Regions from separate parts of the Pseudodesulfovibrio hydrargyri genome, predicted to be linked through region 3. Evidence: predicted binding sites of a transcription regulator. Region 3 holds the regulator's gene; each other region holds the start of a gene.

The links. The regulator sigma-54, encoded in region 3, starts transcription at its own class of promoters, with help from an activator protein. The targets are predictions, from matches to a motif close to CTGGCACGGNNNNTGCTT.
Region 1: a site for sigma-54 is predicted at 1,756-1,773, ahead of BerOc1_RS19040 (Spy/CpxP family protein refolding chaperone). Genes of this name have one in related genera too.
Region 2: a site for sigma-54 is predicted at 1,122-1,139, ahead of BerOc1_RS16690 (YeiH family protein). Genes of this name have one in related genera too.

Annotation. Positions count from the first base shown of each region.
Region 1 is NZ_LKAQ01000004.1:359,501-362,774, reverse strand. Features, by position in the region: gene ribD (bifunctional diaminohydroxyphosphoribosylaminopyrimidine deaminase/5-amino-6-(5-phosphoribosylamino)uracil reductase RibD) at 1-1,067, opposite strand, end outside; gene BerOc1_RS06110 (deoxycytidylate deaminase) at 1,039-1,497, opposite strand; gene BerOc1_RS19040 (Spy/CpxP family protein refolding chaperone) at 1,847-2,371, shown strand; gene BerOc1_RS06100 (DUF4405 domain-containing protein) at 2,529-3,274, shown strand, end outside.
Region 2 is NZ_LKAQ01000004.1:2,659,769-2,663,042, reverse strand. Features, by position in the region: gene BerOc1_RS16700 (ATP-binding cassette domain-containing protein) at 1-160, shown strand, start outside; gene BerOc1_RS16695 (molybdopterin-dependent oxidoreductase) at 265-969, shown strand; gene BerOc1_RS16690 (YeiH family protein) at 1,220-2,971, shown strand; gene BerOc1_RS16685 (hypothetical protein) at 3,039-3,274, shown strand, end outside.
Region 3 is NZ_LKAQ01000001.1:52,301-55,574, forward strand. Features, by position in the region: gene rapZ (RNase adapter RapZ) at 1-156, opposite strand, end outside; gene BerOc1_RS00260 (PTS sugar transporter subunit IIA) at 177-626, opposite strand; gene hpf (ribosome hibernation-promoting factor, HPF/YfiA family) at 629-1,171, opposite strand; gene rpoN (RNA polymerase factor sigma-54) at 1,208-2,617, opposite strand; gene lptB (LPS export ABC transporter ATP-binding protein) at 2,855-3,274, opposite strand, start outside.

The sequences.
Region 1 (3,274 bases), on a different contig from region 3:
AGGGCCTGGGCCATGGACGGGGCCTCGCGGCCGGAGTAGGCGGCGGGGGCCTCGTCGTCGCCGAGGATGCGCGGGGCCACGAAATGGACGATCTCGTCGGCCAGCCCCTGTTCGATGAGGGCCATGGCGAACCGGCCGCCGCCCTCGCACAGGGTGTAGTGGCAGGCGCAGTCGTAGCGCAGCCGCTCGAAGCCGCAGGACAGGACCAGGGCTCCGGCCCGGCCGGGCAAGGGCCAGACCGAGGTGCCGCGCCGCCGCAGGACGTCGGCCTGGGGGCTGTGGGCGGCGGTCCTGGAGGTCATGAAGATGGTTCGTTCGGGCCGTTCGCGCAGCAGGGTGAAGCGGCTCGGGTCCTCGGGCAGCCGGGAGGTGACCACCACGCCCCAGGGCTGGACGAAGTCGGTGGGCAGGCCCTCCTTGCGGCAGGTCAGGCTGGGGTTGTCGGCGTAGAAGGTGTTGCCGCCGACGATGACCGCGCCCACTCTCGAGCGCAGGTCGTGGACCCGGGCGAAGGATTCGGCGCAGGAGACCGCTTCTGGCCTGCGGGTCCTGGCCGCGATCCTGCCGTCCAGGGTGGCCGCCATTTTCAGGATGTTGTAGGGCGAATGGGTGTTCTGCCAGAGCAGGAAGTCGTCGATGAGGTCCCGGCATGTCTGTTCGAGCACGCCCACGGTGACCTCGATGCCATGGCTGCGGAGCTTTTCCACGCCGCCGGCCGCCACCGGGTTGGGGTCGCGGACGCCGACCACCACCTCGGCCACGCCCGCCTCGATCAGGGCCTCGGTGCACGGCGGGGTCTTGCCGTGGTGGTTGCACGGCTCCAGGGTGACGAACATGGTCGCCCCGCGTGGGTCCACGCCCTTGCTGCGGGCGTCGGCCAGACATTCGCGCTCGGCGTGGAGCTTGCCGAACTTCGTGTGCCAGCCTTCGGCCACGACGGCGCCGTCGCGGACCAGCACGGCCCCGACGCACGGGTTCGGGGCGGTGGGCCCCCGGCCGAGCCGGGCCAGGCGCACGGCCCGCTCCATGAACGTTTCGCTAGCGGAAGTCGCCTGCCATGAAGACATGGTTCACTCCGGCCTCTTCGAGCATGGCCTCGGACAGCTCGTCGGGGTAGTTTTCGGCGTAATAGATGTTCTGCACGCTGCAGTTGATGAGCATCTTGGTGCACAGGATGCAGGGCTTGGTGGTGCAGTAGATGTCGCACCCCTTGAGGTCCAGGTTGTTGGTGGCGGCCTGGATGATGACGTTCTGTTCGGCGTGCAGCCCCCGGCACAGCTCGTGGCGCTCTCCGGATGGGATGCCGAGCTGGTCGCGCAGGCAGCCGACCTCTTCGCAGTGGGCGATGTTGGTGGGCACGCCGTTGTAGCCGGTGGCCAGGATGCGCTTGTCGCGCACGGCGATGGCCCCCACGGCGCGGCGGGTGCAGGTGGAGCGCTGGGCCACCAGGTGGGCGATGCGCATGAAATATTCCGTCCAGGGCAGTCTGTTGGGCATGGGGTTCCTCGTTCGTTTCGAAGTGGAGGTCGGTCCGGTCCACCTATCACTTCTCGCTCCGAAAGGGAACGCTCGCATACCGTATCCCCCGGCCGCCCGTTCTTCCCCAGAAAACACGACGTACCGGGCCGTTGGCAAGGAACGGCCCCTTGCACTTTGCACAAGATGTGTGCAAAATGCGTGCATATATATGCACAAAAAAGTGCATCGCATGCGATTTGTGCAAAATAAATCGTGCAATTACAAGTTGTTGCAGGAATGGCACAGGCGATGCTCCATGGGTGGCAAGAAGATCACACACACTCTCTTCTTCCTGCCGCATGACGGCATAACTCTAGGAGGCAGCGAAATGTCCAAGAATTCCTTCACAATATCGGCCCTGGCAGCGGTTCTGGTCCTGGGCATGGCCGCGTTCGCGGCGGCAGGTCCCAATGCGGGCCGGGGCTTTGCAGGCCCGTGCGGCGGACCGGGCTTCGGCGCGGCGTACAGCCAGCTGACCCCCGAGAAGCAGGCCGAGGTCAAGGCCGTGGTCGACAAGTACCAGCCCCAGTTCGAGGCCGTCCGCAACCAGATCTGGGCCAAGCGGTCCGTGCTCCAGGCCATGATCAACGGCGGCCAGGCCGACGAGAAGGCCATCACCAAGCTGGTCACCGACATCTCCGGCCTGCGCAACAAGATGCGCGACCTGCGCGGGACCATGTCCGACGAGCTGGTCAAGACCACCGGCATCGCGGCCTTCGGCGCCTGCCCCGGACCGGGGTACGGCCGTGATTTCGACGGCGACGGTCCCTTCCAGGGGCGCGGCATGGGCGGCCAGGGCATGATGGACGGCCACGGCATGTACGGGCACGGCATGGGCCGGGGCATGTACTAGGCCGTTGAACCGGACCGATATTTCCGATAACCCGGAAAACAGGATATTGCGGGATGGGCGGCGTGGGGCCGCCTGTCCCGCAAATGACGATCTGCAGGCGATGGCGGGCGTGCAGGGGATCGGCGGCAACGCTCCATCTTTTTGAGGAGGTCCTTGGATGTTCCGAAAAATCACGTCCCTCACCGCGCTTCTTTCCTTCCTGGTCACGACCCTGACCAGCGTGATCCTGTACGTCGTGCCCGAGGGCCGCGTGGCCTACTGGGCCGATTGGCATCTGCTGGGCATGACCAAGACCCAGTGGGGCGACGTGCATACCACGGTGGGAACCCTGTTCCTCCTGGCCCTGCTCCTGCACATCTGGCTCAACTGGAAGCCGCTGACGCACTACATGAAGAACCGGACGCGCGAGATGGTGGTCATGACCGGCCCCATGATCGTCAGCTTCATCCTGGTCTTCCTGGTCTTCGCGGGCACGCTCATCGGCGTGCCGCCCATGAGCACGCTGCTCGACTACGGCGCGCGGATCAAGGAACAGGCCACCGAGACCTACGGCAACCCGCCGTACGGGCACGCCGAGACCAGTCCGCTCAAGAAGTTCTGCGGCTTCCTCGGCCTGGACGTGGACATGGCCGTGACCACCCTGCACCAGGCCGGGTTCGACTCGTCCATCAACGAGAACTCCCTGATCCAGGACATCGCCCGGTCGCGCGGCGTGAGCCCGCAGCACGTCTACGACATCATCCGCTCCGGGCAGGGGGGCGATCCCTTTTCCATGATGCCCGCCCAGCCGCCCGAAGGCACCGGCAAACTGACGGTCTCCGCCGTGTGCACGACCTACGGCCTGGAACAGGAAGAGGTCCTGGCCAGGCTCGGGCGGGCGGGCATCGAGGCCGGCCCGGCGTC
Region 2 (3,274 bases), on a different contig from region 3:
GGGGTTGATCTGGCTGACCAACCTGCTCTACCCCGAGTGGTTCGCCTGGGATATGGTCCGCGAAACCCGCGAGTTCTACAAACTATTCTACCGCATGGACCTCGGCTCCAAGCAGGCCGAGATCCTGCTCGGCCCAAGCTTGAGGGGGCTGGCCAACTAGGATTTTCCCTTGTCCTTTGCGCCGCTCTTTGCGACCATGTGAACATGGCGAGATATCCGGTCCTGACAGGTCCGGGCCATGCACGCATACCGCAAGGAGCCGTCATGAGGGAAGAGAACCTGTTGTCCAGGCGTGTTTTTCTGGCCGCCGCGGCCGGTGCAGTGGTCAGCATCGGGCTGCCCGGCGTGTTCGCCACGGTCGGCGAGGCCCGCCTGCAGGAGCTGGCCGAGGCCCTTCGGCTGGACGGAAGGCCACGGATCCCGCCGGGACAGACCGCCATCGAGCACATCGAGGACATGGGCGGCAGGCCCGGCTCGCCCCGGCCCGAGGACTTCCGCCTGCGCGTCCACGGCGAAGTCGAGAACCCTCTTGATCTCGACTTCGAGGCGCTCATGGCGCTCGAACAGCGGGACTTCACCTGCGACATCCACTGCGTGACCGGCTGGACCCTGTTGGACTCCACCTGGCGCGGCGTCCCCATCGCCCTCCTCCTGGACAAGGCCGGGCCCGCCAAGAAGGCGAGGTTCCTGGTCATCGAGGCCGCCCACGGCTACACCACGAGCATCCCCCTCACCGAGGCCGTGAAACCGGACGTGTTCCTGGCCCACACCCTGTTCGGCAGTCCCTTGCCCGGCCCCAACGGCGGACCGGTGCGCGCCGTGGTCCCGGACCGCTACTTCTACAAGAGCGCCAAATGGGTGCAGGGGCTGAAGGTCGTCTCAACGGACGAGCCGGGCTTCTGGGAAACGCGCGGCTACAGCAACTCCGCCGATCCGTGGAAAGAGGAACGCTATTCGCGCTCCCGCTAGGCTTCGTCGGCCGCCACACCCGCCCGGCCTCGTCGAACTGCAAACCGCACCTTTCATCTCCCCTGCCAGAACCGCAAAGAAGACTTTGCAGCCCGGACGGACGTTGAATAATAATATCCTGCTATTTCAAGGAACAATCCTTCCCGACAAACATGGCCCACTCCTTGCTCAATGGGAAAAAACGAGTGTGGCCGGGCGGCCCGTCCTGGCGATCCGCCCCTGTGAGTAACTTTTTTGGAGGATTGTGAGAATGGCTGAACAAGTTGTCGAGAAGAACTCCGAAGTCGTCGTCGATCAGGCGAAGTCTTCGTGGTCCGATCTCTGGAAGAAAGAGGATTACTGGGCCATCTGGCTCGGTTTTGTCATCCTCATTGTCGGTGCCTTCATCTATTTCAACAACGAGCCCGCCGGCATGCAGGAGAAATTCGCCGAGGCCAACGCCGTCATGACCGCCGAGGCGCAACGCGCCCCGTTCAAGACCGTGGCCTGGTACGAGGCCCAGACGGCCAAGGAAAAGATCAAGGCCAAGAGCCAGCCCATCGGCAAGAGCATCGCGAACCTGATGGCCCACCCCAAGTCGTGGTCCACCAACCCGCTCAACGCCTTCATGCAGACCCAGGCCCAGGCCGACGCCAAGAACGCCAAGGGCATGCCCAAGTACGAGGCGGCCAAGGCGGCCGCAGCCGAGGGCAAGGGGGCCGCGCTGGCCGCCCAGACCAAGGCCGAGGCGGCGGGCTTCCAGAACGCCGGGCTGAACGCCGAGGCGTCCAACGCCATCGAGCACTGGCTGAAGCTGCGTTCCAAGGAATCCTCGGCCAAAAAGAAGATCTCCAACAAGCCGTATAACCTGTTCCCCGGCCTGATCGGCCTGTTCATCGGCTTCGGCGTGATCTTCGCCATCGGCATGCACTTCATCGACGGCAGCAGCGCCAAGTTCCTCAAGGGCTTCATCCTGGTCTTCGCCGTGGCGGTGCTCTCCTACGTCATGTCCGGACAGGCGACCATGAAGCAGTACGGCATCGGCTACGCCGCCTGGGCCATCGCCATCGGCCTGATCATCTCCAATACCATCGGCACGCCCGGATGGGCCAAGAAGGCCCTGCAGGTCGAGTTCTTCATCAAGACCGGCCTGGTGCTCCTGGGCGCCGAGGTGCTCTTCAACAAGATCGTGGCCATCGGCATTCCCGGTATCTTCGTGGCCTGGGTGGTCACCCCGGTGGTGCTCATCTCCACCTTCATCTTCGGCCAGAAGGTCATCAAGATGCCTTCCAAGACCCTGAACATGACCATCTCCGCCGACATGTCCGTATGCGGCACCTCGGCCGCCATCGCCGCGGCCGCCGCGTGCAAGGCCAAGAAGGAGGAGCTGACCCTGGCCATCGGCCTGTCCCTGGTCTTCACCTCCATCATGATGGTGGTCATGCCCGCGATCATCAAAGCCACGGGCATGCCCTACATCCTGGGCGGCGCCTGGATGGGCGGCACCATCGACGCCACCGGCGCGGTGGCCGCGGCCGGCGCGTTCCTGTCCGAAAAGGCCCTGTACGTGGCCGCGACCATCAAGATGATCCAGAACGTGCTCATCGGCGTGACCGCCTTCGGCATCGCCATCTACTGGTGCACCAAGGTGGACTGCGTCGAGGGCCAGAAGGTCGGGGCCATGGAAATCTGGCACCGCTTCCCCAAGTTCGTGCTCGGCTTCCTGGTCGCCTCGGTGATCTTCTCCATCGCCTACTCGTCCCTGGGCTCGGACGCGGGCTTCACCATGATCGACCAGGGCGTGCTGCGCGGCTTCTCCCGCCTGTTCCGCGGCTGGTTCTTCTGCCTTTCCTTCGCGGCCATCGGCCTGGCCACCAACTTCCGGGAGCTGAAGCACTACTTCAAGGGCGGCAAGCCGCTCATCCTGTACGTCTGCGGCCAGTCCCTGAACCTGTGCCTGACCCTGGCCATGGCCTACCTGATGTTCTACGTGGTCTTCCCCGACATCACGTCCAAGATCTAACCACCTCCACCCCCAAGAACCCCGAGGGGGGCCGAGCCTCGGCCCCCCTCACCCCAAGGAGCAAGATATGGAAAACCGCAGCCTCACCCAGCGCATCCTGGCCCTGGTCTCGGTCTGCGCCGCCATCTGGGTGTTCACCTATGTGGCCGGGCCCATGCTGGTCAACGCGTCCCAGGACTTCCGGACGCTGGGCGACTTCATCGTGCGGGAAAACATCGACACCGGCATGTTCTATTACACCGACCTGGAGATCGTCGGCCACGCGGACCACAACGCCCGCTCGACCATCGAATACATGCCGCA
Region 3 (3,274 bases):
CGAGAGGATGAGGTCGGCCAGCTTGGCCGACATCTCGGACGGGAGCCCGTCGATGCAGAAGAACCCCAGGTCCTCGAAGACCTTGAGCGCGGTGCTCTTGCCCGAGCCGGAGAGTCCGGTGACGATCACCACCGGGAAGGGGTTGGTCGAGGTCACAACGGATTCCGTCCCTTCGGTTACACGCTTTTGAGCAGGGCCCAGAGGCCCTCAAGGTCATCGGCCGACAGGAACGCCTTGCGGAATTCCTCGTCCTTGAGCAGGCGGGAGATCTGGGCCAGGACGCGCAGATGCATGCCCGCCACCTGTTCCGGGGCGAGCACCAGGAAAAAGATGGTGCACGGGGCGTGGTCCAGCGCTTCGAATTCCACGCCCTTGCGGCTGCGGCCCACGACCACGATGACCTTTTCCAGGTCCTCAAGCTTGCCGTGAGGGATGGCGATGCCGTCTCCGATGCCGGTGGAACCGAGCCGTTCACGATCGAGAAGGACACGGACCGCATGGTCCGTGTCCATCTCTGGATATTGTACGCCCAGGGGGGCGACGAGTTCATTCAATACGTCCGACTTGGTTGCGGACTCGAGTTCGGGAAGGATCAGCTCCTTCGCCAGGTAATCACTGAGTTTCATGCTTAGTTTCCGGGGTCGATGAGGCCGTAATCGCCGTTCTTTCTCTTGTATATCACGTTGACGCCGTCGGTCTCCGCATTGAGGAAGACCAGGAATTCGTTGTCACGGGCATCCAGCTGCATGGCGGCCTCGTCCACGGACATGGGCTTGGGCTCGTATGCGTCGGTGCCGACGATGGTGGGCGCTGAACCGGGAGCGATGTCCTCGTAGGACAGGTAGTTCATCTGCACCATCTTATTGGGACGCGCCTGCCTGGGGCGATTCTTCATCTTTTCGCGCATCTTGCGCAGCTGGGCCTCCAGCTTGTCCAGGACCATGTCGATGGTGGAGTACATGTCCTCCGAATCTTCATAGGCCGAGATATGTATGCGATCCGAGTTCAGGATCACGTCCGCCTTGTGGCGGAACTTGTCGACCAGCAGGTTGACCTGGAGATCGGCCTCCGCATCGGAAACGTATCTTGCTACCTTTTCAAAACGCTTTTCCGCATAACCCTTGAGGTGATCGGAAGGCTCGAAGTTCTTGAAAGTGAAGCTGATGTTCATACGCTGCCTCCTGGTTGAGAGTGCTTCAAGCAGCCCCTAGAAGTACTGCTTTCGTTTCGAAGACGAAGCTATGCCCATGGCCGAGCGGTATTTGGCGACCGTGCGCCGGGCGATGTTCACTTCCAGCTTTTCCTGGAGGATCTCGCCTATCCTCTCGTCGCTGAGCGGTTTCTTCGTGTCTTCATCTGCGATCATTTGCTTAATGAGCGCCTTGACGCTCTCCGAACCCACCTGGGACCCGTCGTTCAGGTCCAGGGCCGAGTTGAAGAAGAACTTCAGCTCGAAGATGCCGTGAGGGGTCGAGACATATTTGTTGGTCGTGATCCGGCTCACGGTGGATTCGTGCATCTCGATGTCTTCCGCCACCTCCTTGAGGATGAGGGGTTTGAGCTTTGTCACGCCCTCCTCGAAGAATGCCCGTTGGAAGCCGACAATGCTCTCAACTACTTTATACAAGGTTCGCTGCCGCTGGTACAGACTTTTCATCAACCATGCGGCGGAACGCATCTTTTCCTGGAAATATTCCTTCTCCTTGTCGGCCGCGCCCTTCATGGAATCCATGTAGAAGGTGTTCATCTGGAGCCTCGGCATACCGTCCTCGTTGAGGATGATGACGAAGTCCTCGCCGTACTTGTAGACGAACACGTCCGGGCTGACGTAGTGCGGCTCGGTGCTGGAGAAGTTGGCACCCGGCATGGGATCGAGCGTCTGCATCAGATCCAGGTACGACTTGAGCTCGTCCATGGTGATCTTGAACTTGCGCGCCAGAGGCTTGTAACGATTCTTCTCCAGGTCCTCCAGGTGGTCGCTGACCAGGGAGACCAGGATCGGGTCGTCATATCCGAGGACCTCCATCTGGACCAGCAGGCACTCCTGCGGGGTCCGGGCGCCCACGCCGACCGGGTCCAGGTGCTGGATGCGGCGCAGAACGGACTCGATCTCCTCCTCCGAGGCCTGGACCATGGCGGTCAACTCCTCCATGGTGGCCTGCAGGTAGCCGTTGGCGTCGATATTGCCGAGGATGACGTCGCCGATGGCCAGCTCGTGCTCGGAGAAGTTGGACAGGCGCATCTGCCAGTTCAGGTGCCCTTCCAGAGAGGGCTTCGAGGCCAGGCGGGCCTCGAAGGACATGCCCTCCTCGGGCATCTCCATGTCGCGAGACAGGGCCTGCTTGGAGGTGGAGGAAAATTCGCCCAGGTAGTTTTCCCAGTCCGCGTTGCGGACCAGTTCCTCCTCGGCCTGGGATTCGGTCAGGACCTCGGTCTTGTCCGGGACCTCGGTGTCGGTCTCGGTTTCGTCCAGGAAGGGATTCTCCAACAATTCCTGCTGCACGGTCTCCAGCAGTTCAAGCCGCGACAGTTGCAGCAGCTTGATGGCCTGCTGCAACTGGGGCGTCATGACCAGTTGCTGTGAGAGCTTGAGCTGTTGCCGAAGTTCCAATCCCATGATGCGCTACCCGCTTGAGGTTGTGTTTATCGATTGCCGGATAAAGAAATTTTTTTTAACCGCCAGACATTTTTTCCGGTTCAACCATGCCACAGTGAACTAAAGGATGCAACACAATTGTGTTAACATCCTGTTTACATTAATATTTCCGCCTGCATATTATGATATGAAAAAAGTGTACCAACCTTTAGCAACGGTGTAAATCGGGAAAGAGGAAAAAAAGACGAAAACGGCGGGCTAAAGCCGGAAATCCTCGCCCAGATATATCTGCCGGGCGCGGCTGGACTTGACGATCTCGGATGGGGCTCCCTCCAGGATGACCGTGCCCTCGTAGACCAGGTAGGCCCGGTCGCAGATATTCAGGGTTTCCCGGACGTTGTGATCCGAGATGAGGATACCGATATCCATGGACTTGAGCACGGAGATAATCTCCTGGATGTCGATGACCGCGATGGGATCGATACCGGCAAACGGCTCGTCCAGGAGGATGAACTGCGGATCGAGGATGAGCGCCCGGGCTATTTCGAGCCTGCGCCGCTCGCCGCCGGACAGGAACATGGACGCCTGGTCCGCCAGCTTGGTGATGGTGAACATCTCCATGAGTTCGTCGGCCCGGGCCCGCTGTTGCCGCGAGGTCATGGAGGTCTGCTCCAGGAT